3 regions of the Buttiauxella agrestis genome follow, and region 3 is predicted to be linked to each of the others. Evidence: predicted binding sites of a transcription regulator. Region 3 holds the regulator's gene; each other region holds the start of a gene.
What was found. The regulator PurR, encoded in region 3, represses purine synthesis genes. The targets are predictions, from matches to a motif close to CANGCAAACGTTTGCNTG.

Region 1: glyA (serine hydroxymethyltransferase) is a predicted target of PurR. The motif match lies at 7,228-7,245, and genes of this name have one in related genera.
Region 2: purE (5-(carboxyamino)imidazole ribonucleotide mutase) is a predicted target of PurR. The motif match lies at 3,372-3,389, and genes of this name have one in related genera.

Annotation. Positions count from the first base shown of each region.
Region 1 is NZ_UIGI01000001.1:1,179,936-1,189,810, reverse strand. It holds gene DY231_RS05660 (sugar porter family MFS transporter) at 1-1,147, opposite strand, end outside; gene DY231_RS05655 (DUF5107 domain-containing protein) at 1,225-4,500, opposite strand; gene DY231_RS05650 (ROK family protein) at 4,616-5,812, shown strand; gene glyA (serine hydroxymethyltransferase) at 5,856-7,109, opposite strand; gene hmpA (NO-inducible flavohemoprotein) at 7,456-8,646, shown strand; gene glnB (nitrogen regulatory protein P-II) at 8,752-9,090, opposite strand; gene glrR (two-component system response regulator GlrR) at 9,141-9,875, opposite strand, start outside.
Region 2 is NZ_UIGI01000001.1:3,711,672-3,721,546, reverse strand. It holds gene DY231_RS17645 (carbamate kinase) at 1-460, shown strand, start outside; gene mnmH (tRNA 2-selenouridine(34) synthase MnmH) at 492-1,589, opposite strand; gene purK (5-(carboxyamino)imidazole ribonucleotide synthase) at 1,713-2,777, opposite strand; gene purE (5-(carboxyamino)imidazole ribonucleotide mutase) at 2,774-3,283, opposite strand; gene lpxH (UDP-2,3-diacylglucosamine diphosphatase) at 3,422-4,141, opposite strand; gene ppiB (peptidylprolyl isomerase B) at 4,156-4,650, opposite strand; gene cysS (cysteine--tRNA ligase) at 4,840-6,228, shown strand; gene DY231_RS17605 (helix-turn-helix domain-containing protein) at 6,317-6,979, shown strand; gene ahpF (alkyl hydroperoxide reductase subunit F) at 7,014-8,573, opposite strand; gene ahpC (alkyl hydroperoxide reductase subunit C) at 8,646-9,209, opposite strand; gene opgB (phosphatidylglycerol--membrane-oligosaccharide glycerophosphotransferase) at 9,644-9,875, shown strand, end outside.
Region 3 is NZ_UIGI01000001.1:2,259,909-2,269,783, forward strand. It holds gene punC (purine nucleoside transporter PunC) at 1-80, opposite strand, end outside; gene punR (DNA-binding transcriptional activator PunR) at 196-1,107, shown strand; gene purR (HTH-type transcriptional repressor PurR) at 1,200-2,225, opposite strand; gene cydH (cytochrome bd-I oxidase subunit CydH) at 2,522-2,611, shown strand; gene sodB (superoxide dismutase [Fe]) at 2,651-3,232, opposite strand; gene DY231_RS10925 (C40 family peptidase) at 3,409-4,260, opposite strand; gene DY231_RS10930 (Grx4 family monothiol glutaredoxin) at 4,623-4,967, shown strand; gene rnt (ribonuclease T) at 5,030-5,683, opposite strand; gene gloA (lactoylglutathione lyase) at 5,779-6,186, opposite strand; gene DY231_RS10945 (alkene reductase) at 6,274-7,371, opposite strand; gene DY231_RS10950 (TetR/AcrR family transcriptional regulator) at 7,445-8,044, opposite strand; gene DY231_RS10955 (phosphoethanolamine transferase domain-containing protein) at 8,086-8,658, opposite strand; gene DY231_RS10960 (DUF1289 domain-containing protein) at 8,795-9,034, shown strand; gene DY231_RS10965 (aldo/keto reductase) at 9,092-9,875, shown strand, end outside.

The sequences.
Region 1 (9,875 bases), 1.1 Mb from region 3:
CCCAGGTCACGGGGGCCAGCGTCAGGGCGTAAATCGCAATCGCCGCCAGGACCAAAATCAACACCGGCAGTCCCATAATGCCCAGCCCGTAAGCCGCACCGATTAGCGCATAGATGATAGTCAGACCGGCGGCACCAAACAGCATCAGTTTGCGGCGGCCGATTTTATCCACCAGCGGCAGCGCTGCAAGGGTGAAGATAAGGTTAATCAAACCTGTCGCAACAATGGATTTCAGCGTGCTGTTGATATCAAAGCCTGCGGAGGCAAATATTTCCTGCGCGTAGTTAAATATCACGTTAATGCCGCACCACTGCTGGAACACAGCCAACACCATACCAATGATAATAATTGGCTTCACTTGCGGCTGCCACAACGCACTCCATGAGACTTTTTGCGTGTCGTTGTTCAGCGTTTGAAGAATATCGTTCAACGTGTCGTCGGCATATTTTTGATTACCGATACGTTTAAGCATCTGATGAGCGCGTTCGTTTTTACCGGCACGCGCCAGCCAGCGTGGCGATTCCGGTACAAAGAACATCAGCACTAAAAATGCCAGCGCAGGAACCAGTTCAGCGCCAAACATCCAGCGCCAGCCGACCTGCCCGTTCCAGCTTTCGGTGATTTGCTGCATCGTTGCCGCGCTGCCAACCGGTTCTGCAATCACCAGGTTGATAAGCTGTGCTGCCAGTACGCCAATCACAATCGTTAACTGGTTGATGGCAACAAATTTGCCGCGTTTTTCAGCCGGGCTGACTTCCGCGATATACATTGGACTGAGTGCTGATGCGAGGCCAATCCCTACCCCGCCGACGATGCGAAACACCACAAACATGTCGAAGTTGCTGGCCATGGCTGTGCCCCAGGCCGAGGCGGTGAACAAAATCGCCGACATAATCAGTGGCATTTTGCGCCCGAACCGGTCTGCGCACCAGCCGGAAATTAATGCCCCAAAAATACAGCCGACCAGCGCGGAACTCATCGCCCAGCCAGATTGCGCAGGGTCGGTTATCGAGAAGTAGGCTTCGTAGAACGGTTTCGCTCCACCAATTACCACCCAGTCATATCCAAACAGCAAACCTCCGCAGGCGGCCACCAGACAGATAGTCCAGACATACCCCATGCGTAATTGTGTCTGTGCAGTGTTCATTGTTAATCCTCGTTTAAATCTTGTAGAGATACAGAGGAGCGGGAGTTATCTCCCGCCGTTTATTGTTATTTCAACACTCAGGAAAATACGCCGTTATGCACGGCCAGTTGCAGTAAGTGAGCTTTATCGTGAGCCGGATTTTGTGACTGCAAGGCTTTCAAGGCTGCTTCAAATTCGGCGTGCTCACCCAAACCAAGATGCCCCAGGGCTGCGACAAACAGGCAGTGCTGTTTATGCGCCGCCTGGCGGTCAGCATCTAGCGCGACTAAATCCGGCAGAGAGACGGCAAAGAAATCGGGTTCAGACAGGTCGTTAAAGTGCGCATCGGCCCAGGCTATAAAGTTGCGGAACTGCAGCTCGGCCTGCTCTTTTTCGCCAATACGGACCAACGCCATGGCCTGGTAGAACAAGTAATCCACCGGCTGATCGTTGTAGTAACGCCCGGCTTCCAGCGTGGAGCCGCCCTCCAGCGCACGCTGGTAGCAATGTTGCGCACGCTCTGGTTGTTGGCTTTGCTGCGCACACCAACCCAGCAGATACCAGATATCGTTATCGCTCTGGCCGACCAGGCGTCCTTCGCCGAGGTTTTCCGGGTAACTGAGCGCCTGCTGAAGTCGCTCTTCTGCTTTTCCAAACTGCTTATCAGCAATGTACGCCAGCGCCCTGCGTTGAAGATTTATCAGATACTGCCCGGTGACTTTGCCTTCGCCGCCCTCCCACGGGTGAAATTTACGCTGCGCTAAAACTTGCGCTGCGGCATCTGTTTCTCCATGGATATTCCACAGGCTGAGTAATTCTGCGGTCAGATCGTCACGTTTAAGCACCACGTCGCGGCGAGCCGCAAGATGCGCCAGGCGTTGTTCGGTAGAGCGACCGGTGAGTTTTTGCAGGTAATCCAGTTCAAACAGGAAGCGGGCGTTACCCGGCTCCAGCGCAACCGCGCGTTGCAGATACTGTTCCGCCAGTTCGGCATTGTGTTTTTTATTCCAGGCGTGAATGCCCAACACCCGCTGAACCGCAGCAAATTCAGGGAGCTGTTCAGCGGCGAATTGCCAGCAGGCCACCGCGTCGTCATAACGACGTTTGCTGTACCAGAAACATCCCAACAGATATTGCGCGAAGCCATCATGCGGCAGACGTTGCAGCATTTGTACTTCGTCCAGCGTGTTCGGGAAGCGAACTTTGCGGGCAAAATTGTCCTGCGCCTGCTGCACAAAAGCATGTTGCTGGGCATGGTCAGTTTCCAGTGCCGCACGCCACAACAGCGGCATCGCTTCTTGTGAATCCATCACACTCAGCAATTGCCGGGCCTGCGCTTCATGGCCCAGACTCACCAGCCAACCCGCGAGAACACTGGCATTCACGCCGCGTTTACCGGTCACGCGCAGCAGTTCAGCACGGTCAGTTTCACTTTGCGTAATCACCCAGCGGGCATAATGCAGAACGTAACTGAGCGGGTATTCTTCAAGCTGCTGCGCAACCCAGCCCAGTGCTTTTTGTGACGCGCCGGTTTGATGAAGCGCCAGCGCTTTCAGCCCCATTGCCAGGTTATTGCTGGCGTTAAATTTCAGGCTTTGATTCACAAATGCCAGCGCCTGCGCGGCTTCATCTTTGCGCAGCGCCAGGCGAGCAAGCGCGTAAAATGCGGCATCACGGCAATTGCCACTCCAGCTCGCTTTAAAATAATCGTCAAACGCCCCGGCGCAGTCGTCCTGCCTCTCTTTTGCCGCCCCACGCAACATGCTGGCATCACCGTTTTGCGGGTTTTTGTTCAGACGATGCGCGCGTTTCAGCGCGGCGTCGGCGTACTGTTCGGCAAGCGCCCAGTTACCCCGGTTCAGCTCAAGCTGACCTAATGCCACGTTACAGCGGTAATCCTCCGGGTCCAGAGCCAGCGCACGTTGGTAATAGTCAAACGCCGAGCGACTGGCGTGCAGATATTGCTCCAGATGCTGGCCGATGAAATACAGCTCGTCGCAATGGGTGATGTCCTGTGGTTTTGCCGGAACACTGGCAGGCTGCGGCAGCGGTAGATCTTCTGGAACGTGTTCGCAGTAGCTGAGAATAAGTTTGCCCTGCGCATCACGCAGATTCAGCGTCAGGCGCTGTGGCCAGCTGTCGCTGATAGCTTCCTGCCACGCCTGTGCGGGTTGCAGGGAAAGCCTGGCTTTCCACAATGTTCTACCCGCTGATTCAATTTCTAACGTAACGTCTGGCAACGGCGCGATGGCGTAGAGTCCGAGGTGCAGTTCACCGTTATGGCGCTCAAGTTTCACCGCCGCCTGAGTGTTAGCGTTTTGCAGCGTGCCCAATTGGCTGTATGGCAGGAAATTCTGCACGAAGATTTTTTCTTCGTAAGGCGCAATCCAGGTGAAATCCGGTTGGTTATCGGTGAATACGCCTGTCATCAGCTCGATATAGGGACCGTTTTCATCCGTCAGATTGCGATCCCACGCCTGGCCGAAATCACAGTTTCCCCACGTCCATTGCTTCTTGCCCGGTGAAACATGGTGATCGGCAATATGCAGCAAACCACCCTGCTCGCCGTGATGGTAAGCGCCGACAAAATCGTAATCTGATTTATCCGCCATATAGGACGTTGGCACCGGAATGTTTTTGTAGCGCGAGATATCCACGCCTGCGGAATAGTCGACTTTGTAGTAAGTGCCGTGGGCAATCGGGAAGGCGGAAACATCACGTTTGCCGTGATCGAATACCGCGGTGACATCAGGGGGGAATACGCTTTGGTGATCGTCGCCGCCTTTGACTGCCGGATTCGCCCACCACAGGAAATGGCGCGGCGTGGCGTTGCCGTTGAATACTTTGCCGGTGATTTCAATCAGCGCTTTTTCCGGGTAGAGCGTAAACCCGGTCATGACTTGCAGGCCGCGCATCGGCTCCACTTCACCCAACCAGACAGTTTGTGCGCCGTTGTCATGCTTCTGGAAAGTCACATCGACAGGCATAAAAGTGGTTGGGCGATGGTGCTGCGGCCAGTTAAATTCGATACCGCCGGAAATCCACGGCCCGACCAATCCCACCAGCGCCGGTTTCACCACTTCGTTGTAGTAAACGAAATCGCGCTCCATCACTTTGTCATAAGCACGGTGAATACGGCCCCCCAGTTCTGGTAGCAGCATCACGCGGATAAAATCGTTTTCTATCCAGACGGCGTTGTAATCACGCATTTCGCGCTGGCCGCTCAGGGTGTCAATCACGCCGTAGGGATACACCGCACCGGATGAACCCTGGTAAACACGGCTTTCGAGGAACATCGGATTCGGGTCTTCTGCACCGGTCGTCCATGTGGGTAACGCAATCGTCTCTTGCCAGACGTTAACGGCTCCGTACATTTCGATTCTCCAGTAAACAAACAACAGTGAAATACGTTATGTTTGCAGTGTAGAGAACTCATTGCGCCTTAGAATGCTTAATGCTCACACAATAAAGTTAACGGAGTTTAGTGAAATGTATGACTCAGGGCTGAACAACCAACGCGTGCGGCAACTCAATCGCCAGACGTTGATGAAACTGGTGTGGCAGCATAAGCGGCTCAGTAAATCGCAGTTTTCGCAGTACACCGGGCTGTCGATTCCCGCAGTGAGCAAAATTCTTGAAGAGTTGGTGCAGGATGGAAAACTGAGCCATTCCAGCGAAAATCTGAGTAACCGTGGTATCAACAGCGGCAGTTACCAGATCCCGCCCGATGGCGATTTCATTCTTTGCATGAATGTCACCCCTACCAGCATTGAAAGCCAGCTGTGCGATGCACAGCTTTCACCGCAGGGGGAGTTTGAACGGATTCAGGTTAATGCTGCTACGCCACAGGCGCTACTCGCCGCTATCGAGAATATCTGGCGCACGCAACGTAAATGCTGGCCGAAAAAGAAAATTAACCTGGCGCTCGGGATCCACGGGCAAGTCGATCCGGTGACGGGAGTGTCGCAAACCATGCCGCAAGCGCCGTGGCGTGAACCGGTAGAAATCAAATATCTTCTGGAAGAAAAGCTCGGCGTAACCGTCAGGGTGGATAACGACTGCGTGATGCTGGCACTGGCAGAGAAATGGCAGAATCCGGCGAATCGCCAGGATTTCTGTGTGATAAACGTCGATTACGGTATCGGTTCTTCATTTGTGATTAACGGGCAAATTTATCGCGGGAGCCTGTACGGCAGCGGGCAAATCGGCCACACGATTGTGAACCCCGACGGCATGGCGTGTGACTGTGGACGTTATGGCTGCCTGGAAACTGTGGCCTCGTTGACGGCGTTAAAAAAGCAGGCGCGCATCTGGCTAAAATCACAACCCATTTCGCCAAAGCTCGACCCGGAATCTATTACTTCAACACAGTTAATTACCGCCTGGCATGAAGGTAATGAATACGTTTGCCGTTGGGTAGAAAGTTCGGCTAACGCCATTGGGTTAAGCCTGTACAACTTCCTCAATATTTTGAATATCAATCAGATTTTGTTTTATGGCAGAAGCTGCGGGTTTGGCGAAAGCTGGCTTGCGACCATCGACAAGCAAATTGGATTTAATCCGTTTGACCATGGCGATTCACTCAAGGCAAATGCGACACAAATCAGTTTCGGGCAGTTGAGTCGACCGCAACAGGTGATGGGAGTGGGTTATTTGTACGCTGAAGAGTCGTTGAATCAGGTGTGATTTGGGCATAAAAAAACCCCGGCGAGCCGGGGTCTTCAACAGATTATGCGTACACCGGTAAGCGTGCGCAGATATCGAGAACTTTCTGCTTAGTGCGCTCGATAACCGCTTCGTCGTTGATGCTATCCAACACATCACACATCCAGCCAGCCAGTTCACGGACGTCAGCTTCAGTGAAGCCACGGCGCGTCACCGCAGGCGTACCGATACGGATACCGGAAGTCACAAACGGGCTCTTAGGATCGTTTGGCACGCTGTTTTTGTTCACGGTGATGTTTGCACGGCCCAGCGCTGCATCAGCTTCTTTACCGGTCAGGTTTTTATCAACCAGGTCCAGCAAGAACAGGTGGTTATCAGTACCGCCAGAAACCACTTTGTAGCCACGTTCCAGGAACACTGCAACCATCGCTTTCGCGTTTTTGGCAACCTGGTGCTGGTAAGTTTTGAACTCAGGTTCCATGGCTTCTTTCAGTGCCACAGCTTTGCCCGCGATGACGTGCATCAGTGGGCCGCCCTGCGCGCCTGGGAATACCGCGGAGTTCAGTTTCTTGTACAGCTCTTCGCTGCCACCTTTCGCGAGGATTAAACCACCGCGTGGACCTGCCAACGTTTTGTGCGTTGTGGTCGTCACAACGTGAGCATGTGGAACCGGGTTCGGGTAAACGCCAGCCGCAATCAGGCCTGCAACGTGCGCCATATCGACGAACAGCTTCGCATCGACCATGTCAGCGATTTCACGCATTTTTGCCCAGTCAACGACGCCGGAATAAGCAGAGAAACCACCGATGATCATTTTCGGTTTGTGTTCTTTGGCTTGTTTTTCCAGATCTGCGTAATCAATGTGACCAGTTTCATCGATGCCGTAAGGAACGATGTTGTACAGCTTGCCGGAGAAGTTTACCGGGGAACCGTGTGTCAGGTGGCCGCCGTGTGCCAGGTTCATACCCAGAACGGTATCGCCTGGTTCCAGCAAAGTGGTGTATACCGCAAAGTTAGCCTGTGAACCGGAGTGCGGCTGTACGTTAGCGTAATCAGCGCCGAACAGCTCTTTTGCACGGTCGATAGCCAGTTGCTCAACCACGTCGACATATTCACAGCCGCCGTAGTAACGCTTGCCTGGGTAGCCTTCTGCGTATTTGTTGGTTAACTGAGAACCCTGAGCCTGCATTACGCGCGGGCTGGTGTAGTTTTCGGAGGCGATCAGTTCAATGTGCTCTTCCTGACGTACTTTTTCTTGCTCCATAGCCTGCCACAGTTGGGCATCATAATCGGCAATGTTCATTTCACGTTTTAACATTCGCATCTCCAGACTCAGCTAACAGTAAATATTTGAACAGCTTTTTGGCCGCCTTAAATACAACGGGCAACAGTGTAAACCGAAACAGTGTTGCGTGATAGGTCTTGACATAGGTTTTTACGCAAACGATTGGCTTGGCGTCCTGCAAGGGTTTGAAGGCAAAAGTCATCGCTTATTTCAACGGATATTAATTCATCATCAACTTGCAGGAATTTCATGTTCTGTGAGCCGAATCGACTCAGTCAGTATCCATTTACAATGTAGTGCTTTTTTTTTGGTGAAGAGTTTTATAAGATGCATTTAAAATACATCATTAGATTTTAATGTCAGAAAATGGAGCTATACCATGCTTGATGCCCAAACCATCGCTGTTGTGAAATCCACCATTCCCCTGCTTGCCGCGACCGGTCCAAAACTTACCGCACACTTTTACGAACGTATGTTCAGCCATAACCCTGAGCTGAAAGAAATCTTTAATATGAGCAACCAGCGCAACGGCGATCAGCGTGAAGCGCTGTTCAATGCTATCTGCGCGTACGCGACCAATATTGAAAATCTGGCGGTGCTGTTGCCTGCGGTAGAAAAAATTGCCCAGAAGCACACCAGCTTCCAGATCAAACCTGAGCAGTACGATATTGTCGGCGGCCATCTTTTGGCTACGCTGGATGAAATGTTCAGCCCGGGCGAGGAAGTGCTGGATGCCTGGGGCAAAGCGTATGGTGTGTTGGCGGGCGTGTTTATCAATCGTGAAGCGGAAATCTATCAGGACAATGCAGCGAAAAATGGCGGTTGGGAAGGCACTCGCGCGTTCCGTATTGTGGCAAAAGAGCCGCAAAGCACATTGATTACCAGCTTTGAGTTTGAGCCTGTCGATGGCAAATCCGTTGCCGATTATCAGCCTGGCCAATACCTCGGTGTGTGGTTGAAACCAGAAGGTTTCCCGCATCAAGAAATTCGCCAGTATTCACTGACTCGTAAAGCCGATGGCAAAAGCTATCGCATTGCAGTGAAGCGTGAAGATTTGGGTCAGGTTTCAAGCTGGTTGCATAACCACGCACAAGTAGGTGATGAAGTGCATCTGGCTGCGCCTGCCGGTGATTTCTTTATGGACGTGAACGCACAAACTCCGGTTACGCTGATTTCCGCAGGCGTTGGCCAGACGCCGATGTTGGCAATGTTGGATACACTGGCAAAAACTCAGCATGCAGCCCAGGTGAACTGGTTCCACGCGGCAGACCATAGCGACGTGCACGCGTTTGCCGATGAAGTGACTCTGCTGGGTGCGCAATTGCCACGTTTTGAAAACCACGTGTGGTATCGCCAACCGAGAGAAAACTGCCGCGCTCAGGCGAAGTTTGATAGCGAAGGTTTGATGGATTTAGTCGCTCTTGAGAGCAAAATCAGTGCACCAGATATGCAGTTTTATCTGTGCGGGCCGGTGAGCTTTATGCGTTTTGCAGCGGAGCAATTAGTGAAGTTGGGCGTTGAGCAGAGCCGAATTCACTATGAGTGTTTTGGCCCGCATAAAGTGATGTAATTTTTCAGCCGAAAACATGCCCTCACCCTAGCCCTCTCCCACAGGAGAGGGGATTTTCTTTCCCCCTCGCCCCTTTGGGGAGAGGGCCGGGGTGAGGGGGAAAAATTAAATCGCGGCGTCGTCTTCTTCGCCAGTACGGATACGCACCACGCGAGCTACATCGAAGACAAAGATTTTACCATCGCCGATTTTGCCGGTTTGCGCGGTGCGGATGATGGTATCCACGCAGGTATCAACGATATCGTCGGTGACGACAATTTCAATTTTCACTTTCGGCAGGAAATCCACCATGTACTCAGCGCCACGGTACAGTTCGGTATGCCCTTTCTGACGACCAAAACCTTTAACTTCTGTGACCGTCATGCCAGTGATGCCAACTTCTGCCAGCGCTTCGCGAACGTCATCCAGCTTGAACGGTTTAATAATCGCATCAATTTTTTTCATAGTTTTCTCTGTCATCCCGCACTTCATCGATAGCCCAAACTTACCACAGACTACTCTTTAAAGTCATTGGCATCGAGCTCATGCCGTGAGAGTAATTTGTAGAATTCGGTACGGTTACGCCCCGCAACACGCGCCGCCTGAGTCACATTTCCTTTGGTCATTTGCAACAGTTTGCGCAGGTAATTCAGCTCAAACTGATTACGCGCTTCGACAAACGTCGGCAGCGCGGTGTTCTCACCTTCCAGCGCCTGATGCACCAGCGCATCGCTGATAACCGGAGCGGACGTCAACGCTACACATTGTTCAATCACGTTGACCAACTGGCGCACGTTGCCCGGCCAGCTTGCCGCCATCAGCCGCTTCATGGCATCGGTTGAGAAGCTGCGCACAAACGGTTTATGCCTGTCGGCGGACTGACGTAACAAATGGTTTGCCAGCAACGGCACATCTTCTGCACGCTCTTGCAACGCTGGAATTTTCAGGCTCACCACGTTCAGACGGTAAAATAAGTCTTCACGAAACTCGCCGCGCTCCATCGCTTTAGGTAAATCACGGTGAGTAGCCGAGAGAATACGCACGTTGATATCCAGGTCGCGGTTGCTGCCCAACGGGCGCACTTTGCGCTCCTGCAAAACACGTAACAATTTGACCTGCAAAGGAATTGGCATGTCGCCAATTTCATCGAGGAATAACGTTCCGCCTTCTGCGGCCTGGAATAACCCTTCCCTGCTGCTGACCGCACCGGTAAACGCACCACGGGCATGACCAAAAAGCTCGGATTCCAG
Region 2 (9,875 bases), 1.5 Mb from region 3:
GCGCTATATTCGCCGCGTCGTGGCGTCACCGGCTCCGCTGAAAATTATCGACAGCGAAGCTATCGAACTGCTGTTAAAACATAACCATATGGTGGTGTGCAGCGGTGGCGGCGGGGTGGCGATGGTCGAAGGCAAAAATGGGCTGGAAGGGGTGGAAGCGGTGATTGATAAAGATCTGGCGGCGGCGTTACTGGCGCAACAGATTGACGCTGACGGGCTACTGATTCTGACCGATGCCGATGCGGTGTATGAAAACTGGGGCGCGCCACAGCAACGGGCAATTCGCCGGGCAACACCCGACGCGCTGGCACCGTTTGCTAAATCAGATGGTTCAATGGGGCCAAAAGTGGCGGCGGTCAGCAGTTTTGTTCGCCAACACAACAAACCAGCATGGATTGGGGCGTTGGATCAGATTGAACAGATTCTGGCGGGTGAAGCCGGAACCTGCATCGCGTTGTAAGTTTTATGGCGGATGACGCAAGTTGTCCGCGTTATGTCCGGCTGCGCAGCCAGGATTCGACCTGGCTGTAGTCGCCACGAAACACAATATTTCCCGCTTTTTTGCTGAGCTGATAGCGATACATCGGGTCGTAATACTCTTCGAGCAGTGGCGCAAGCCAGGCCAGATGCCCCTCAACGGAACCGGTTTTACGTTGCAATTCCAGCGCGTTATCCAGATGTTTGCTGAACTGAGCAAAACGCTCCAGGCCTAAACGACGGCGGATGGCAAACAGGCCATGATGCAAATATTCACCGTAGTTTTGCCAGGCCGTTTCTTCGTCATGAATCGACAAAAACGCACTGCTCATTTGCTGGAAATATTCGGTTTTCAGGCGCTCTAAACGCTGCTCAAACGGGTCTTCAATCACCACAATCGGTGAACGTAACATCTGCTCTCTGAAGCATTCAGGAATATGGCGCGAGCCAATCATGCGGCCTTCATCTTCAATAACCCAGGTGACTTCGCCACCGTCACTTTTCTTCAGCAGGGTAACAGCAAGGTTATTTTCAAAGTTCGTTTGCGAGGGTTGTTCCACAATCGTGCGGCCAAATGAGGAACCGCGATGGTGCGCCAGCCCTTCAAGATCAACACCGGTTGGCAGCGAGCGAATCAGAATCGTTTTGCCCCCGCCGGTGTTACCGCTGACCAAAATCATCGGCCAGCGTGAACGGGTTTCAATCACGTCCATTGCGTAATGGCGCAGTGCTTTATAACCGCCTTCGACCAGCGGATAGTCAACGCCCGCTTCGCGTAACCACTGCTGAACCAGATGCGAACGCATTCCTCCGCGCGCGCAACACAAATAACCCTGCGGATTCTCGCGGCAGGCGGCAAGCCACTTTTGCAAACGCGCCTCGCGGATTTCGCCATGAACCAGACTATGCCCTAATTTCACCGCCGCCTGCTGCCCATGCTGCTTGTAGCAAGTGCCTACGGCTGCACGCTCTTCATCGGTTATCAGCGGTAAATTCAGCGCGCCAGGCATCGCTCCCTGGCTGAATTCAACCGGCGCGCGCACGTCGATAAGCGCCGTACCGTTGCGCAGCAGATGGTCATAATCTTGAGTATTAGGACGAGCGTTTTGCATATAAAACCTTAGAGCGAGTGAGGCCAGAAACGCCGTGGATTGTGCGCTTTCGCGTATAGAAAAGAAAGGCTGGGGAACTTGAGGGGCAGAGCGGGTGAGCAAAAATGCCACCCGCCACTGTGATTAGAACTTACTTTGCGCCCAGGCAATGCCGCTGGCGTATTCCGCTGGAAGCAACGGTACCAGTGCCTCGAGAGAAGCGCTCAGTCTGCCGGTATCGCTGTCGTTCAGGTTGAGATGGCCGACTTTGCGACCTTCGCGCACTTCTTTATCGTACCAGTGCAAATGAACCAGTGGCAGTTTCAGCCAGTCATAATTCAGGTCGGTGCCGATAAGATTGACCATCACTGAAGGCGAGTTCACCACCGGTTGCGGTAGTGGCAGATCCACAATCGCCCGCAGATGCAGTTCAAACTGGCTGATGGATGCGCCGTTTTGCGTCCAGTGCCCGCTGTTATGCACGCGCGGCGCAAGCTCGTTAATCAGCAACCCGGCGGGAGTGATAAAGCACTCCATCGCCATCACGCCAACATAGTTCAGCTCGTGCAAAATCGCCGAAAGCATGGCTTCCGCCTGTTGCTGCTGCTCAATGTTCGCCTGTGGGAACACCACGCTGGTGCGCAGAATGCCGTCCTGATGCAGGTTATGCGTCAGCGGATAAAACACGGTTGTGCCATCGTGACCGCGAGCGCCTACTAACGAAACTTCGCCCGAAAAGTTAATCCCTTGCTCAACGATGCACTCGCCATAGCAATCGTCAGGCAACTGATCGGTTTCATGGCTGCGTAAACGCCACTGTCCGCGCCCGTCGTAACCGCCAACGCGGCGTTTCACAATGGCTAACTCACCCAGATTTTGGAAAACACTCGTCCATTCATCACGGCCAGAGAGCAGTTGCCACGGTGCGGTAGCCAGTTCGAGCTTATCGAATAGCTGCTTTTGCGTCAGGCGGTCGGCGATAATCGGGAAAACATCACGATTCACAAACGCGTTATGACGCGCTAATTCACGGGTGAGGGCGGTTTCAGGCCAGCGCTCAATTTCTGCGGTGATAACACTTTGTGCAAATGGCACGGCTTCAGGTTCGGCATCAAGGCCAACCGGATAAACGGCGATGCCCAGCGGTTCACCCGCCTGGCGCAGCATTCTGCCTAACTGACCATTCCCTAATACGCAGACGCGTTTCATGCATCACCCCGTGGATCAGGGTTTTCCAGCACTTCGTCAGTCTGACTTTGACGCCACGCTTGCAGGCGCTGATGCAAGCCGCTGTCATGCAGGGCAAGAATTTGAGCGGCCAGCAGCGCGGCATTTGCAGCACCTGCTTTGCCAATCGCCAGCGTGCCGACGGGAATACCACGCGGCATTTGCACAATAGAATAGAGACTGTCTACGCCGCTTAATGCCGCACTTTGAACGGGCACGCCCAGCACGGGGACCAGCGTTTTCGCCGCAATCATGCCCGGCAAATGTGCCGCTCCGCCTGCACCAGCAATAATCACCTGCAAACCGTTGTCGCTTGCTTGTTCGGCAAAACTGAACAGTTTATCGGGAGTGCGGTGTGCGGAAACCACTTCTACATGGTGCGGGACTTCAAGGGCGGTGAGGATTTCTGCGGCAAACTGCATGGTAGCCCAGTCACTTTTGGAACCCATGACAATGGCGATACGCGCTGGGGTCTGGTTGGAGGACATGCGTCTCAAAACTCCTGTGGGTATGCAAACATCACCGAACGTGGCTCGGTCGGTCAGAAGGGCTCAGAGAATACCATGAACATAGAGCAAGGAAAACGGTTGCGTGGTTAACAAAGCGGCAAAAAGAGGTGATTTTGTTTAAAAAGAAAAAGGAATTAACTCGACGTCTTCAGCAGTCACTTTAATCATCGATCCCTGTGTGTGCCATGCGCCAAGCACGCAGCGAAACGCGGGTTTACCATTGGCTGAAATCGGATGAATTTCCGGGCGATGGGTATGACCGTGGATCATCCATTGCACCTGATGGCGTTCGAGGGCGTCGATAACCGCGTGCGTGTTCACATCCATAATCGCCATAGATTTACTGCTATTTGAGGCTTTGCTGTCAGCACGCATTTTGGCGGCGACGCGTTTGCGGATAAACAGCGGTAGGGCGAGGAATAACCATTGCAGCCAGGGCTGATGGACTTTTTTGCGAAATGCCTGATAACCGTGGTCGTCAGTACAGAGCGTGTCGCCGTGCAGCAGCAAAATTTTGCGGCCATACAGTTCAACGATTTTTTCTTCTGGCAGCAGCGTCATACCGCTTAAGCGGGCAAAGCGATTGCCAAGCAGGAAATCCCGGTTGCCATGAATAAAGAAACAGGGCACGCCAGAATCCACCAGGTCTTTGATTGCTAGCGCGATTTGGCGGTGCAGCGGTTCCGGATCGTCGTCGCCAATCCAGGCTTCAAACAGATCGCCAAGGATATAAAGCGCGTCTGCTTCCCGAGCGCGGCCTGCCAGAAAACGCAGAAAACCGGCGGTGATCGCCGGTTCTTCTGAACACAGATGTAAATCTGCGATAAAAAGCGTCATCGCCATCGGGCGAATTATTCGCTTACGGTTACGCTAGTGATAACCACGTCTTCTTTAGGAACGTCCTGGTGCATACCGCTGCGACCCGTGGACACGCCTTTGATTTTTTCTACTACGTCCATGCCTTCAACGACTTCGGCAAATACGCAATAACCCCAACCTTGCATGCTTTCGCTGCTGAAGTTCAGGAAATCGTTATCCGCTACGTTAATGAAGAACTGGGAGCTTGCAGAATGTGGCGCCTGGGTACGAGCCATTGCCAGCGTGCCCTTGGTATTTTTCAGGCCGTTATTCGCTTCGTTTTGAATGGTGTCTTTGGTTTCTTTCTGCTTCATACCCGGTTCAAAACCGCCGCCCTGGATCATAAAACCGTTGATCACACGGTGGAAAATGGTGTTGGCGTAGAAACCTTCGCGGCAGTACTCGAGGAAGTTTTTAACAGTTTCAGGCGCTTTATCATCAAAAGTTTTGATTACGATATCGCCGTGATTAGTATGAAAAGTAACCATGCTGTGCATCCTATATTTAGTCAGACAGTGTTCCGGCAGACGGTGCCGCCACACAAGGTGGTTGTTATAGCATAACTGTACACTGTGAGTCAGTAAGCTATATCCTCGCAAAGCACACTGCCTCTGGGTAAAATTATGGTTTAATATAGCCAATTGCACCGTTTCGACACACTTACATGGAATCCCCTGATGTTAAAAATCTTCAATACAATGAGTCGCCAAAAAGAGGAATTCAAACCTATTCATGCCGGAGAGGTTGGCATGTACGTGTGTGGTATCACCGTTTACGATTTGTGTCATATCGGACATGGCCGTACTTTTGTTGCCTTTGATGTGGTCGCACGTTACCTGCGTTTTATCGGCTATAAGCTGAAATACGTGCGCAACATTACGGATATCGACGACAAAATTATCAAACGCGCTAACGAAAACGGCGAAGACTTCGTGGCGCTGGTTGATCGCATGGTGGCTGAAATGCACACCGATTTCGACGCGCTGAACATTTTGCGCCCGGACAGCGAGCCTCGCGCCACCAAACATATCCCAGACATCATCGAAATTGTTGAACAGCTTATCGAGCGTAATCACGCCTATGTTGCCAGCAATGGTGATGTGATGTTCTCCGTGGAAACCGACGCGGATTACGGCAAGCTTTCGCGTCAGGATCTGGATCAACTGCAAGCTGGTGCTCGCGTTGAAGTCGAAGCGAACGTTAAGCGCAGCCCAATGGATTTCGTGTTGTGGAAGATGTCTAAACCGGGCGAGCCAAGCTGGCAGTCGCCGTGGGGCGAGGGCCGTCCAGGCTGGCACATCGAATGTTCGGCGATGAACTGCAAACAGCTCGGCAACCATTTTGATATTCACGGTGGCGGTTCAGATTTGATGTTCCCGCACCACGAAAACGAAATCGCGCAGTCCACCTGTGCGCACGGCGGCGAATACGTTAACACCTGGATGCACTCGGGCATGGTGATGGTCGATCGCGAGAAAATGTCCAAATCACTGGGCAACTTCTTCACCGTGCGCGACGTGCTGAAATATTACGACGCGGAAACCATTCGCTACTTCCTGATGTCCGGTCACTATCGCAGCCAGTTGAACTACAGCGAAGAAAACCTGAAACAGGCGCGTACTTCTCTGGATCGTTTGTACACTGCACTGCGCGGCACGGATTCAAGTGTTCAGCCTGCCGGTGGCGAAGCGTTTGAAGCGCGTTTCCGTGAAGCGATGGATGACGACTTCAATACCCCGGAAGCCTATTCCGTACTGTTCGATATGGCGCGTGAAGTGAACCGCTTAAAAACAGAAGATTTGGCGGCAGCAAATGGCCTGGCGGCGGCGTTACGCCAGCTTTCAGGCGTGTTGGGCTTGCTTGAGCAGGATCCAGAAGCATTCCTGCAAGGCGGTGCACAGTCCGACGACAGCGAAGTGGCTGAAATCGAGGCGCTTATCAAACAGCGTAACGATGCGCGTCAATCTAAAGACTGGGCGCTGGCAGACCAGGCTCGTGACCGCCTCAATGAAATGGGTATCGTGCTGGAAGACGGTGCGCAGGGTACCACCTGGCGCCGCAAGTAATTTTATTCATTCAATAATACAGAAAGCGGCTTAGGCCGCTTTTTTTATCAGCTATTATATTGGAGATAAGAATAAAAAAGGTTTATTCATGGATACCGCAAATAATCAAAACAACGGCCACAGCTATCCTTCTTTTTATCCTCCTCGTCCAGTCACTGAAATAGCGTTGTTGCGTCAGGCGCTTAATGCGGTGGGAACCGATCACGTTTTTCATCCTCGCGATGAGATTTACGCTATTCGGGAAAATGAAAAATCCCTCTATTTATTTGCCGACGGGTATTTTAGCGCGATTCGTAGCGTTGACGGTTTGGTGCTTTCTTCGGTTCGCGGAGAGCTGATTTTTGGCATCGCGGAATGTATGAGACCACGGGGTGGCTGGTTTTTAAAGGTTGAAGAAACCTGCACGGCGCGCGTTGTGCCAGCCGATCAGGCATTTGCCATTTTTACGCAACAACAGTTATGGGAACCGGTCGCGAGCATTCTTTCCTGGTTTTTGCAGATTTACTCCCTGCGTGAAGAGCATCTTGTGGGGGTGTCGGCGTATGTCATGGTGCGCAATAAATTAATTGAGCTTCAAACCCTGGCGCCTGAGATGCGTTGCAATATTAATGTGGCGGACTTTATTCAGGAACGTACGCAACTTGCCCGAAGCACCATCATGGCGATTCTGGGTGAATTACGCCGTGGGGATTATGTTGAGATAAAGCGCGGAAGGCTGGTCACGGTAAAATATTTGCCGAAAGAATATTAAAAAAGCGGCTCATCAAATGGTGAGCCGCTTTTTATTATGACTGGCGAATCAGATAATCAAATGCGCTCAGAGAGGCTTTGGCACCTTCGCCGGTGGCGATAATAATCTGTTTGTAGGGGACGGTGGTGCAGTCACCCGCCGCAAATACGCCTTTCACTGTGGTTTCGCACTTCGCATCAATGATGATTTCACCCATGCGGTTACGCTCAACGCTGCCTTCCAGCCAGTTGGTGTTCGGCAACAGCCCGATTTGTACGAAAATACCTGCCAGTTCAATATCATGTACTTTTTGTGTCACACGATCCTTATACTTTAATCCGGTCACTTTGCTGCCGTCGCCTTTCACTTCCAGCGTTTGGGCATTCAAAATGATATCGACGTTTTTCAGGCTGCGGAGTTTCTTCTGCAAGACCTGGTCGGCCTTCATTTCCGGGGCAAATTCCAGCAGCGTAACGTGTTCAACAAGACCCGCCAGATCAATCGCCGCTTCCACGCCGGAGTTGCCGCCGCCGATCACCGCGACGCGTTTGCCTTTAAACAGCGGGCCGTCGCAGTGCGGGCAGTACGTCACGCCTTTGGTGCGGTACTGTTCTTCGCCCGGCACATTCATGTTGCGCCATTTTGCACCCGTCGCAATGATGATGCTGCGTGCACTCAGTGTGGCACCTGAGGCCGTTTGAATCTGGTGTAATCCGCCTTCGGTTTGCGCCGGGATCAGTTTGCTGGCGCTTTGCGTGTCGATAACGTCTACGTCGTAATCATCAACATGCGCTTTGAGTGCGCCTGCCAGTTTCTGGCCTTCAGTTTTTGGCACTGAAATGTAGTTTTCGATATCAACGGTATCTAAAACCTGGCCGCCAAAACGCTCGCCCATCAGACCGGTGCGAATGCCTTTACGTGCGGAGTACACCGCCGCCGCTGCACCTGCCGGGCCGCTGCCGACGATTAACACGTCGTAAGCTTCGCGTTTGTTCAGCGCTTCGGCAGCACGTTTTTCAGCACCGGTATCAATTTTGCTGACGATTTCAGCCAGCGTCATGCGCCCCTGGCCGAACTCTTTACCGTTCAGGAATACTGCAGGTACGCCCATGATATTGCGATCCGTAATCTCATTCTGGTAAATGCCGCCATCAATCGCCGTGTGGCTGATACGCGGGTTCAACACGCTCATCAGGTTCAGCGCCTGCACCACGTCCGGGCAGTTGTGGCAGGAGAGCGAGTAATAGGTTTCAAAATGGAAATCGCCGTCGATTTCACGAATTTGCTCCAGCAAATCCTGCGACTCTTTCGACGGGTGTCCCCCGGTTTGCAGCAAAGCTAAAACCAGAGAAGTAAATTCGTGGCCGAGTGGGGAACCGGCAAAACGCGGGCCTTTATCGGAGCCTGGGTTGGTAATTAAAAACGACGGTTTGCGCACCGGCAAATCGTTATTAATGGTGAAGGAAACCTTGTCCGATAACTCCGCGATCTCAGCCAGCAGTTCCTTTATCTCCGCTGATTTTGCACTGTCATCCAGCGTGGCAATCAACTCAACAGGTTTGGTTAATCTCTCAAGGTAGGCCTTGAGTTGGTTTTTCATATTGTTGTCGAGCATGGGTAAATCTCCCTGATGGCGAGAAAAATCGGCTGCAAGCGCAGCCGATAAATTAGAAATAATGCGGGTAACTTAAATCTTGCCGACCAAGTCCAGAGACGGAGACAGAGTCGCTTCGCCTTCTTTCCATTTAGCCGGGCAAACTTCACCTGGGTGAGAAGCCACATACTGAGCGGCTTTCACTTTGCGCAGCAGGTCAGATGCGTCACGACCAATGCCTTCGGCAGTCACTTCGATAGCCTGAATGATGCCCTGTGGGTCAACAATAAAGGTGCCGCGGTCAGCCAGGCCCCGGTCTTCACGCATGATTTCGAAGTTACGAGTCAGTGCGCCAGTTGGGTCGCCGATCATCGCGTATTTGATTTTCGCGATAGTGTCAGAGCTGCTGTGCCATGCTTTGTGAGTGAAATGGGTGTCGGTGGAAACAGAGTAGATATCCACGCCCAGTTTCTGGAATTCATCGTAGTGGTCAGCAACATCACCCAATTCAGTTGGGCATACAAAAGTAAAGTCAGCTGGATAGAAGAAGAAAACGCTCCAGCGACCTTCTACATCCTGCTCGGTAACTTCAACGAATTCACCGTTTTTAAAAGCGCTGTTTTTGAATGGTTTGATTTTTGTATTAATTAAAGACATCTGTACTTCCTCCGTTTTGCGATGGGAGAAAGGTACCGAATATAAGCATTTGGTTCTAATGGGTAGGCTGTATCGAATCAAAAGGTATAACCTAACAACCTGAGCGACAGGTAAAAAAAAACCACCCGTTGCCGGGTGGTCTATATTTGTTGCGCGTTACAATTCCACTTTAAAAAATCATAACAGCGACGGGATTAAATCATTGATGCCGCGCATCGGTCAATCCGCCCAATCGTTGTATTAACGATGACTGTGATAGCTGCCAGCTATTGAACATTGACTCATCTGCCAACAGAACACGTACAATTCCGAAATGCAGCACACTTTCATGTCATGGAAATTGCAGGAATGTGACAACAACGTTAGATTTAGCCTTCAGAAATGACTGGGTACAGCTTAGCGCCAGTGAGCGCGTTTATTTCGAGGGTCAGGCGTTGTCGGAAATGCTTTCAATTGTGTTGTTTGTTGCAGCCATCGCCGTGTATGCCGCTAAAGCTGGACGTAATATCTGGTGGTTTAGCGTCATCCTTCTTATTTTGGGTCTGTATATTGTCCTGAACGTCACTTTTGTTGCCAGTAACTACTTTACCGGTGAAGGGATCAACGACGCGGTACTGTACACGCTGACCAGCAGCATGACCGGAGCCGGAATAGGTAAATACATCC
Region 3 (9,875 bases):
GGCAGATACATGTCTGTGGCGAGGAACCCCAGCACACTTAATCCGGCCAGCCAGATAAGAAATCCTTTTGATGGTTGCATGTTTTTCTCTTGATTTATCTTGCAGGTTGATTGCCGCGAGAGTGTACGGAGTGCAATTACGCTTGTGAAACGCTAATATTTGTCTATTGCGTTCAAAAAATTTGTGAGCAGAAAAATGTGGTCAGAATATTCGCTGGAAGTGATAGATGCGGTGGCGCGCAATGGCAGCTTCAGTGGTGCTGCACAGGAGTTGCACCGCGTTCCGTCTGCCATCAGCTATACGGTACGGCAACTGGAAGAGTGGTTAGCTGTGCCGCTGTTTGAACGCCGTCACCGTGACGTGGAATTAACCCCCGCAGGCGTCTTTTTTTTGAAGGAAGGGCGCTCTGTTATCAAAAAAATGATGACGACACGGCAACAGTGCCAGCAGATCGCAAATGGATGGCGCGGACACCTGGCGATTGCGGTCGATAATATTGTAAAACCGGAGCGCACGCGCCAGCTGGTGTTGGATTTCTACCGTCATTTCCCGGATATCGAGCTGCATATTTTTCAGGAAGTTTTTAACGGCGTGTGGGACGCACTGGCGGATGGGCGCGTTGAAGTTGCGATTGGCGCCACTCAGGCTATTCCTGTCGGTGGGCGTTTTGCCTTCCGGGACATGGGGACACTGAGCTGGCGTTGCGTGGTGGCAGCGAATCATCCCCTGGCGATACAAGGCGGCACATTGAGTGATGACGACTTGCGAGCCTGGCCGTCGCTGGTTCTGGAAGATACTTCGCGTTCTTTACCCAAACGTATTACCTGGCTGCTGGATAACCAGCGGCGCGTAGTGGTACCGGATTGGGAATCGGGTTCCGATTGCCTGAGTGCAGGTTTGTGTATCGGTATGGTGCCATTGCATATCGCCAGACCGTGGGTAGATTCTGGTAAATGGTGCGAGCTGACGTTGGATAACCCATTCCCGGATGCCGCGTGTTGCCTGACGTGGAAGCAAAATGATGCGTCACCCGCGCTAGCCTGGTTACTAGATTATCTGGGAGATAGCGAAACGATGAATCAGGAGTGGTTGCAGGAGCCATTATAAATCGGGCAGTTCGTAGGGTGGATAAGCCGTAGGCGTCATCCACCATTTACGTCAGAACTGTCGGATGACGCTGCTGTACGGCCTACGATATTTTAGCGGCGATAATCGCGGAACGGACCGTCGGCTACGGAGCGGCGTTCAATCAGGCGCGGATGCACTTCAATTGATTGCGACTCTTCGCGTTTGTTGACGATACGGTCCAGCAGCATGTTAAACGCCGTTTCACCCAGCGAATCTTTCGGCTGGTGAATGGTGGTCAGGGCAGGCGAGAAGAAACGCGCATTGCGCACATTGTCGTAACCAATAACGGAGACATCCTGCGGCACACGCAGACCCATCTCATCAGCGGCACAAATCGCGCCCATCGCCATAATATCGCCGCCACAGAATACTGCCGTTGGACGATGAGACTGGCCGAGGATCTGCTGCATCGCGCGGTAGCCAGACTCTGGCTCAAAGTCACCCTGAACAATCCAGTTTTCTGGAATGGCGATACCGGCTTCTTCCAGCGCTTTCATAAAGCCTGCGTGACGACCACCGCCGGTATTACGTTCCATTTGGCCAGGAATGGCACCAATTTCACGGTGGCCGCGTTCAATCAAATAACGCCCGGCCAGATAACCGCCGTGGAACGCGTTATCGACCACTGAGTCGGTGAAGTCTGCGCGAGCTTCGCCCCAGTCCATCACCACCATTGGGATATGGCGGTATTCTTCGAGCATGGTCAGCAGATATTCCGGATACTCAGAACACATCACCAGCAGGCCATCGACGCGCTTTTGCGCCATCATTGATAAATAAGCGCGCTGTTTTTCAAAGTTGTTGTGCGCATTACCCAGAATCAGAGTGTAGCCTTTTTCAAAGCAGCTATTTTCCACGGCTTCGATGATCTCGGCGAAATAGGGGGCTTCGCTGGAAGTGGCAAGCAGACCAATCGTTTTGGTGTGATTAACTTTAAGGCTGCGTGCGACGGCACTGGGTGAATAGTGCAATTCTTTGATTGCCGCCCAGACCGCATTGCGTGTCTCTTCCGCCACAAAACGAGTTTTGTTAATCACATGTGATACGGTTGTAGTGGAAACGTTTGCGCGCTTCGCCACGTCCTTGATTGTCGCCATTAAATTTCACTCCAGGCCATATCGTAAACTCCTGATAACTAATATGTTAAACGTTTGCGTACACTGACTCCTGAGGCAACGTTTGGGTTGCGGGTATGCCGGGATTGCGACATAAAACGGAAGGAGGGCATAGAATTGATGGTACGCAATAAATTAGCGAGGGATTTTGGCCTATCCGGAAGAAAAGTGGAAGAGGGAAAAGCGATATCAGGTTAAAACCAGGAGGATTTTTATCTCTGGTTGTGGGAAAATCAATCTGACACACCGATTGTAAGGTAATTAAAAGGAGTTTAGCGATGAGCACAGATTTGAAATTTTCAATCACCACAACGGTTATTGTTCTGGCACTGATCGTATTTGGCGCGTTAACCGCCGTACTGCACTGATTAAAATGGGCCGCAATCGCGGCCCATATCTTTTAGGTTTTACGCTGCCAGATTCTTCGCAACAAATTCCCAGTTCACCAGCGCCCAGAAATGCTCAAGGTAGCCTGCACGAGCATTACGGTAGTCGATGTAGTAAGCATGTTCCCAAACGTCTACCGTCAACAGCGGTTTTGCCGCAGTGGTCAGCGGGGTGCCCGCGTTAGACGTTGAAACGATAGCTAATGCGCCATCTTCTTGCTTAACCAGCCAGGTCCAACCCGCGCCGAAGTTTTTGATAGCCGCGTCGGTAAACTGCTGTTTGAATTCAGCAAAGCTACCAAAAGATTTATTGATGGCTTCCAGCAGTGCGCCTGTTGGTTCGCCACCTGCGTTTGGCGCCAGACAGTTCCAGTAGAAAGTGTGGTTCCACACCTGTGCTGCGTTGTTGAATACGCCGCCTTCTGAAGTACGAACGATCTCTTCCAGAGTTTTACCTTCAAACGCGGTGCCCTTAACCAGATTGTTCAGGTTAGTGACGTAGGTTTGATGGTGTTTACCGTAATGGTATTCCAGCGTTTCAGCAGAGATGTGCGGGGCTAATGCATCTTTCGCATATGGTAGTGCAGGTAATTCGAACGACATTGCAAACTCCTTATTACCCGTCATTCTTCGGGCCGCATAGTAGGCTCAAATTATTTAGGGTATCTATTGTTAAACAAACACTTTTAGTGCGGGTTTAGGTTAACAAATTGAAAGGAAAAGCAAAAGAGAAACGCACTTGCCCTTTTAAGGGCAAGTGCGAGTTTTACGAAGAGGGATTAGCGAATGGTTTTTGAGGTCATAACGCGTTTGGCACCCACATAGTGGCGCTGCCAGTAATCTTCACTTAACGACGTGATTTGAATATCGCGACCCGTGCGAGGGGACTGGATGAATTTGCCATTTCCGACATACACGCCGACGTGGTCAGCGGTGCCGCGACCACGGGTGCGGAAGAAGACCAGGTCGCCTGTTTCCAGTTCGCCACGGTCTACTGAAGAAGCATCACGCAGGTGGTACATTTCGTTCGCGGTGCGCGGAATGCGGAATTTCACCAGGTCTTTGTAAGCGTAGTAAACCAGACCGCTGCAATCGAAGCCGGTATTTGGCGACGTGCCTCCCCAGCGATACGGTTTGCCAATCTGGCCCATCAATTTATTCATTGCCGTTTTTTGTGCTTTTTGCACGCGGACTTTATGCGCCTGAGCAATAGTCGTTGGATGCTCTGCTTTAACTTTCACACAACGCGTTTTGTAACCTTTGCGAGGTTTACTGCATTTTTCGGTGAAAGTAACAGGCTGGACTTTTGCAAGCTGAGAGGATTTTTTGCGGTCGGTTTTGGCAAGAGTCTTGGTTTTTGTACTGCTGGCGTTTTTAGCGGTTTTACTTTTCGCAGCAGCGGTTTCTTTTTTCTTGCTTGCGGTCTTGGTGGTGGTGCTTTTCTTGCTGGCGGTAGTGGTTTTCTCTTTACTCTTACTGCTCTTTTCTGTGCTCTTCGTTGTGGATTTCACAACGTGCGCCTTTTGCGCGACCACGGGACGAGCGTGTTCAGACGCCTGCGTCAATGGTATATACGGCAAGGTAAATAGCAGAGCACAGAGCGTGATAGATGTTTTTGTTATCCGCGCCACTCGACATTCCCCTGGTTAAAATAAATGCATGATAAATACCATCATGCCCGTGTATGATTTTGCGAAACCCGCCGATTCTAATCCATAAGACGCAATAAAGTTAATAACCTTTTTCGATTCCTCTTCTTGTTTCGTTACCGAACGCAAAAAAAATGACCAAACTAATGGTTGTGAGGCTATTTATTGATCGTGCTTATAGTTATTTCCTGATTTCCCGCTGCGGGAAAAGTGTTATTCTTGATGCATGTTGTCCCTCCATCGCGCAGCACAGAGAAACCCTGTAAAAAATGGTGTTTTCTGGAGAGGGTGTCAATCGCTACAATGGCAGGCTAATGCCAGTACTTGGTTTGAGGAAGCAAGCAATGAGCACTATTGAAAAAATCCAACAACAGATCACCGAGAACCCCATTCTTCTGTATATGAAAGGTTCTCCGAAACTGCCTAGCTGTGGTTTCTCTGCCCAGGCTGTGCAGGCGCTGTCTGCCTGTGGCGAGCGTTTCGCATACGTTGATATTTTACAGAATCCAGACATCCGTGCTGAGCTGCCAAAATACGCAAACTGGCCGACTTTCCCGCAACTGTGGGTTGATGGCGAGCTGGTTGGCGGCTGTGACATCATCATCGAAATGTATCAGCGTGGTGAGTTGCAATCTCTGATTAAAGAGACCGCAGCGAAACACAAATCTGAAGAGCCAGACGCAGAGTAATTATTTGCTCATGTGGTTTGTGCTAATAAAAAAGCGACCGGTTTGGGTCGCTTTTTTTATGCTTAAGATTCAGGTTCGGCCGGGAGTGGAAGAGGCCAGCCACCTAAGCGTTTCCAGCGGTTGACGATTTCGCAAAACAGGTGCGCAGTTTGCTCGGTGTCATACAGAGCAGAGTGCGCCTGGCTGCTGTCAAACGGCATGCCCGCGGCGATGCACGCTTTCGCCAACACCGTTTGACCTAACGCCAGTCCGCTTAGCGCGGCGGTATCAAAGGTGACAAACGGATGGAACGGGTTACGTTTGAGCGACGCGCGTTCTGCCGCCGCCATCATAAAGCTGTGATCGAATGTGGCGTTATGGGCGACCATAATCGCACGGTTGCATCCGCTGTCTTTGATGCCTTTACGCACCATTTTGAAAATCGCATGCAGCGCATCATATTCGCTGACGGCACCACGCAACGGGTTGTGCGGGTCGATACCATTAAAGGCCAGCGCTTCAGGCTGAAGGATTGCACCCTCAAACGGATCGACATGGAAATGCAGGGTTTCATCCGGCGATAACCAGCCGTCTTGATCCATCTTTAAAGTGATGGCTGCGACTTCCAGTAAAGCATCGGTTTTCGCGTTAAAGCCGGCTGTTTCTACATCAATGACTACCGGATAAAAACCACGAAAACGGTCGCACAGGCTATGCAGTTGCGTGTTGTCAGACATCAGGATCTCTTAATACGGGGAAAAAGCAGCGCGCATTATGGCAAATTTTAGGAAGGGTTGCAGTAGCGGGCGCAAAAATGCCCGCTACTCGGGTATTAGTGACCCAGACCTTTGCCAGCGTCTTTACTTTCGATCAGCTCAATTTTGTAGCCGTCGGGATCTTCAACGAAAGCGATAACGGTGGAGCCACCTTTGACCGGACCAGCTTCACGCGTCACATTGCCACCGTTTTGGCGAATACGTTCGCAAGCTTCGGCTGCATTATCAACGCTCAGCGCGATGTGACCGTAAGCATTGCCCAAATCATAGCTTTCGGTGCCCCAGTTATAAGTCAGCTCAATAACCGCTTCTTCAGTTTCCGGACCGTAACCCACGAAGGCCAGAGAGTATTTGTATTCAGGGTTTTCGCTGGTACGCAGCAGGGTCATGCCCAGTACGTTAGTGTAAAACTCGATGGAGCGTTGCAGGTTGCCGACACGCAGCATGGTATGAAGTAAGCGCATAAATTCCTCGAAGAATTAGAAGGTTAATTTCTAAATGTGAGGTAAGTATAGCGGCGAATAAACGCCGCTATCAACGGAAGACTCTGATTATAATGTCGGATAATCGGTATAACCCTCAGCGCCACCGCCGTAGAAGGTTTCAGGGCGCTGGGCGTTGAGTTCTGCATTGCGATGCAGGCGCTCAACCAAATCAGGGTTCGCGATGTAATCACGGCCAAACGCGACGGCGTCAATCAAACCTTTCTCGATTAATGCTTCGGCTTTTTCCGGGGTATAAGCGCCTGCACCAATGATCACACCGTTGAAACAGTCGCGTACTTTCTGACGGAATGCTTCGGTGTATGGCTTGCCGCCCGCCCAGTCAGGCTCGGACATGTGCAGATAGGCGATGCCACGTTTGTTCAATTCTTCAATGAGATACAACGCATCGGCTTCTTCATCCGGGCCGTTGTCCACATTCTGGAATGAACCGACAGGAGAGACACGAATACCAATACGATCGGCGCTCCATTCTTTGCTCACGGCATCAACCACTTCCAGCACCAGACGCGCACGGTTTTCACGGCTACCGCCGTACTCATCGGTGCGATGGTTAGAAGATGGCGAGAGGAACTGGTGCAACAAATAACCGTGCGCAGAGTGCAGTTCAACCATATCAAAACCAGCGTCGCGTGCGTTTCCTACCGCCTGGCGGAAGTCATTCACGATGCCTGGAATTTCATTCAGCTCAAGTGCACGCGGCATGGAAGTATCGACGCGAATGGCATGGCCGTTTTCATCACGAAGCGAAGTGCGGGTACCGGCAGACAGCGCAGACGGAGCAACCGGTGCTTGCTGGCCTGGCTGAATGCTGGTGTGCGAAATGCGACCGGTATGCCACAGTTGCACAGCAATACGGCCATCTGCGGCGTGAACGCCCGCGGTAATTTTCTTCCAGGCAGCAATTTGCTCATCGCTATGCAAACCTGGCGCGCCTTCATAACCTTTCGCTTGCGCAGAAATCTGTGTCGCTTCGCTGATGATAAGCCCTGAGCTGGCACGCTGGCGGTAATATTCACCCATCAAAGGCGTAGGGATATCACCCGGTACAATGCTGCGCAGTCGGGTCAGTGGCGCCATAAAAATGCGGTTTGGAACGGTAATGGCACCCACTTTCAATGGAGTAAATAATTTATCTGCTGACATATAAAACGCCTCTAATAGACCGGTCGTCTATTGTTTGATTAAATAAAAAGTCGTGAAGTAAATTAAGAACCTGTCAGGAGACAGGTTCCGCTAACAATTGAGTAACGTGGGCGAGGGCGCATTCCAGCGGTATCGCGCTACGTGAAATCTTCGCCTGCAGGCTCGCTCCTAGCCAAAGGGCATAAATCACCTGAGCCTGGCTTAACGCGGAATCGGTCAATTTCAGGCTTTTCTCTGCGTGACCTTTTTCCAGGGCATCTGCAAGCTGGGAAACAATTTGTGCCGAGCCTTGATTCAGCGCCGCACGCATATCTTCCGAAAGGTCGCAAACCTCAGCCGAAAGCTTGACCGTCAAACAGCTTATCAGGCTACCGTGCTGAGAGAACCAGTTAACAGTTTCCTGATACCAGGCCAGCAATCTTTCGCGGTACGTTCCCGCGCCACATGAAAAATGCTGCTGCAAGCGCAGGTTATAAGCCGTGTAATAGCGCTCCAGCATCGCCACGCCAAACGCTTCTTTAGAGCGAAAGTAATGGTAGAAAGAGCCTTTCGGGACTTCGGCAGTGCTTAACAACTCGCTCAACCCCATGCCAGTAAAACCGCGTTGCAGGCAAAGCTGCTCGCCAGTCGCAAGGAGGTGTTCGCGTGTGTCATGGTCAGGATGTCTGTTCATGGGGAAAGACTGTAATAGACCAGTCGGTCTAACGCAAGTGTTTAGGGTAAAATTTTTACCATGTTTTTGTAACTAAGGAATAGCGATGCGTAGTCTCTATAAAAGACTGAAGCCACCAGAATAATGATCAACAGACCCGCCAGAACGCCGACCAGGCGGATGAGTAGGGTGTACCACCCGCGCGAAGGCAGGATTTTAATCGCTGACAGAAACAATGCGGGTACAAGTCCAGCCAGCCCGATCCAGAGCAGCAATTGAGGGGTAATTAACCTGGATGCGTTATGGGAGTCGGTTTCAAAGACGTTACTCACAATATGAGTGTCAATGACCGCGCCACAGGTAAACATAAAGTAATTGTTGACCGCACAACCCATCACCAATATCACTAGCAGCGGCTTACGTAGCCAAGGAAAATTAATCAGATTGAAGAGGGATAACCAGGCGCTGAACAAAACCACGGGCACCGAAATGGCGAAGATCCAGCTGTGAATTGAGTCCGGGGCAATGATATCCCATGCGCGCTTAATGAACAGTGAATTAATCAAAGTAAAGAAAAAGGCACAGCACAGGTTAAATCTGGAATCGTTACACTGTAACTTTTTAATGATTTCCATAACGCCCATAATGACTCGTAGACAATGGACGTAGACTAATTTAAGAAGATTAGGCGAACCTTAATTTCACCGCATCGCTTGCAACAATCTGCATGTCAGGCTTCAATTGAAGCACTGTGCGTGAAGAGGTTGGCGAGTGTCTGAACAGTTAGAGTTTTTCCCGATACAAAGCCCGTGTCGCGGGATCTGCCAGTCAGATGAGCGCGGCTTTTGCCGTGGGTGTATGCGCAGCCGTGACGAGCGTTTTCAGTGGCAGCAACTGAGCGACGGGCAAAAACAAGAAGTGCTGCGCTTATGCCGCCAGCGTTTAATGCGTAAATTACGTGCAAACAAGAGCGCATCCCCCGAAGAACCGCAACAACCTTCACTTTTTTAATTCCCTGATCCCTCTATACTCAGTCGCAGAATTCATTTAACACTGAGGACAGGCTTTATGGTACAGCGCATTACGATTTCCCCGCAGGGACCAGAATTTTCCCGTCTGGTGATGGGGTATTGGCGTTTGATGGAGTGGAATATGTCCGCTCCTCAACTGGCCAGCTTTATCGAAGAGCATGTCGACCTGGGTATTACCACTGCTGATCACGCTGATATCTACGGTGGTTATCAATGTGAAGCCGCGTTTGGTGAGGCAATGCGCCTGGCCCCGCATCTGCGTCAAAAAATGGAAATCGTCACGAAGTGTGGGATTGCTACTACGGCAAAACCCGATCACGCTTTGGGGCACTACATCACCGACAAATCTCACATCATCAGTAGCGCGGAGAAGTCACTTCAGAACCTGGCCACTGACTATCTGGACCTGCTGTTAATTCATCGCCCTGATCCTTTGATGGACGCTGACGAAGTGGCGGAAGCGTTCACTATGCTGCATCAGAGCGGCAAAGTGCGTCACTTTGGCGTATCAAACTTTACCCCGGCTCAGTTTGCATTGTTGCAATCGCGTCTGCCGTTTACGCTTGCGACCAATCAGGTGGAAATTTCCCCGGTACATCAGCCGACTATCCTTGATGGCACGCTGGATCAATGCCAGCAGTTGCGCGTTCATCCGATGGCGTGGTCATGTCTGGGCGGTGGTAGCCTGTTTAATGACGAAGCCTTCCAGCCGCTGCGTGATGAGTTGCAAGCGGTAGCAAATGAGATTGGTGCTGAAACTATTGAGCAAGTGGTTTATGCATGGATTATGCGCTTGCCGTCCAAACCGTTGCCAATTATCG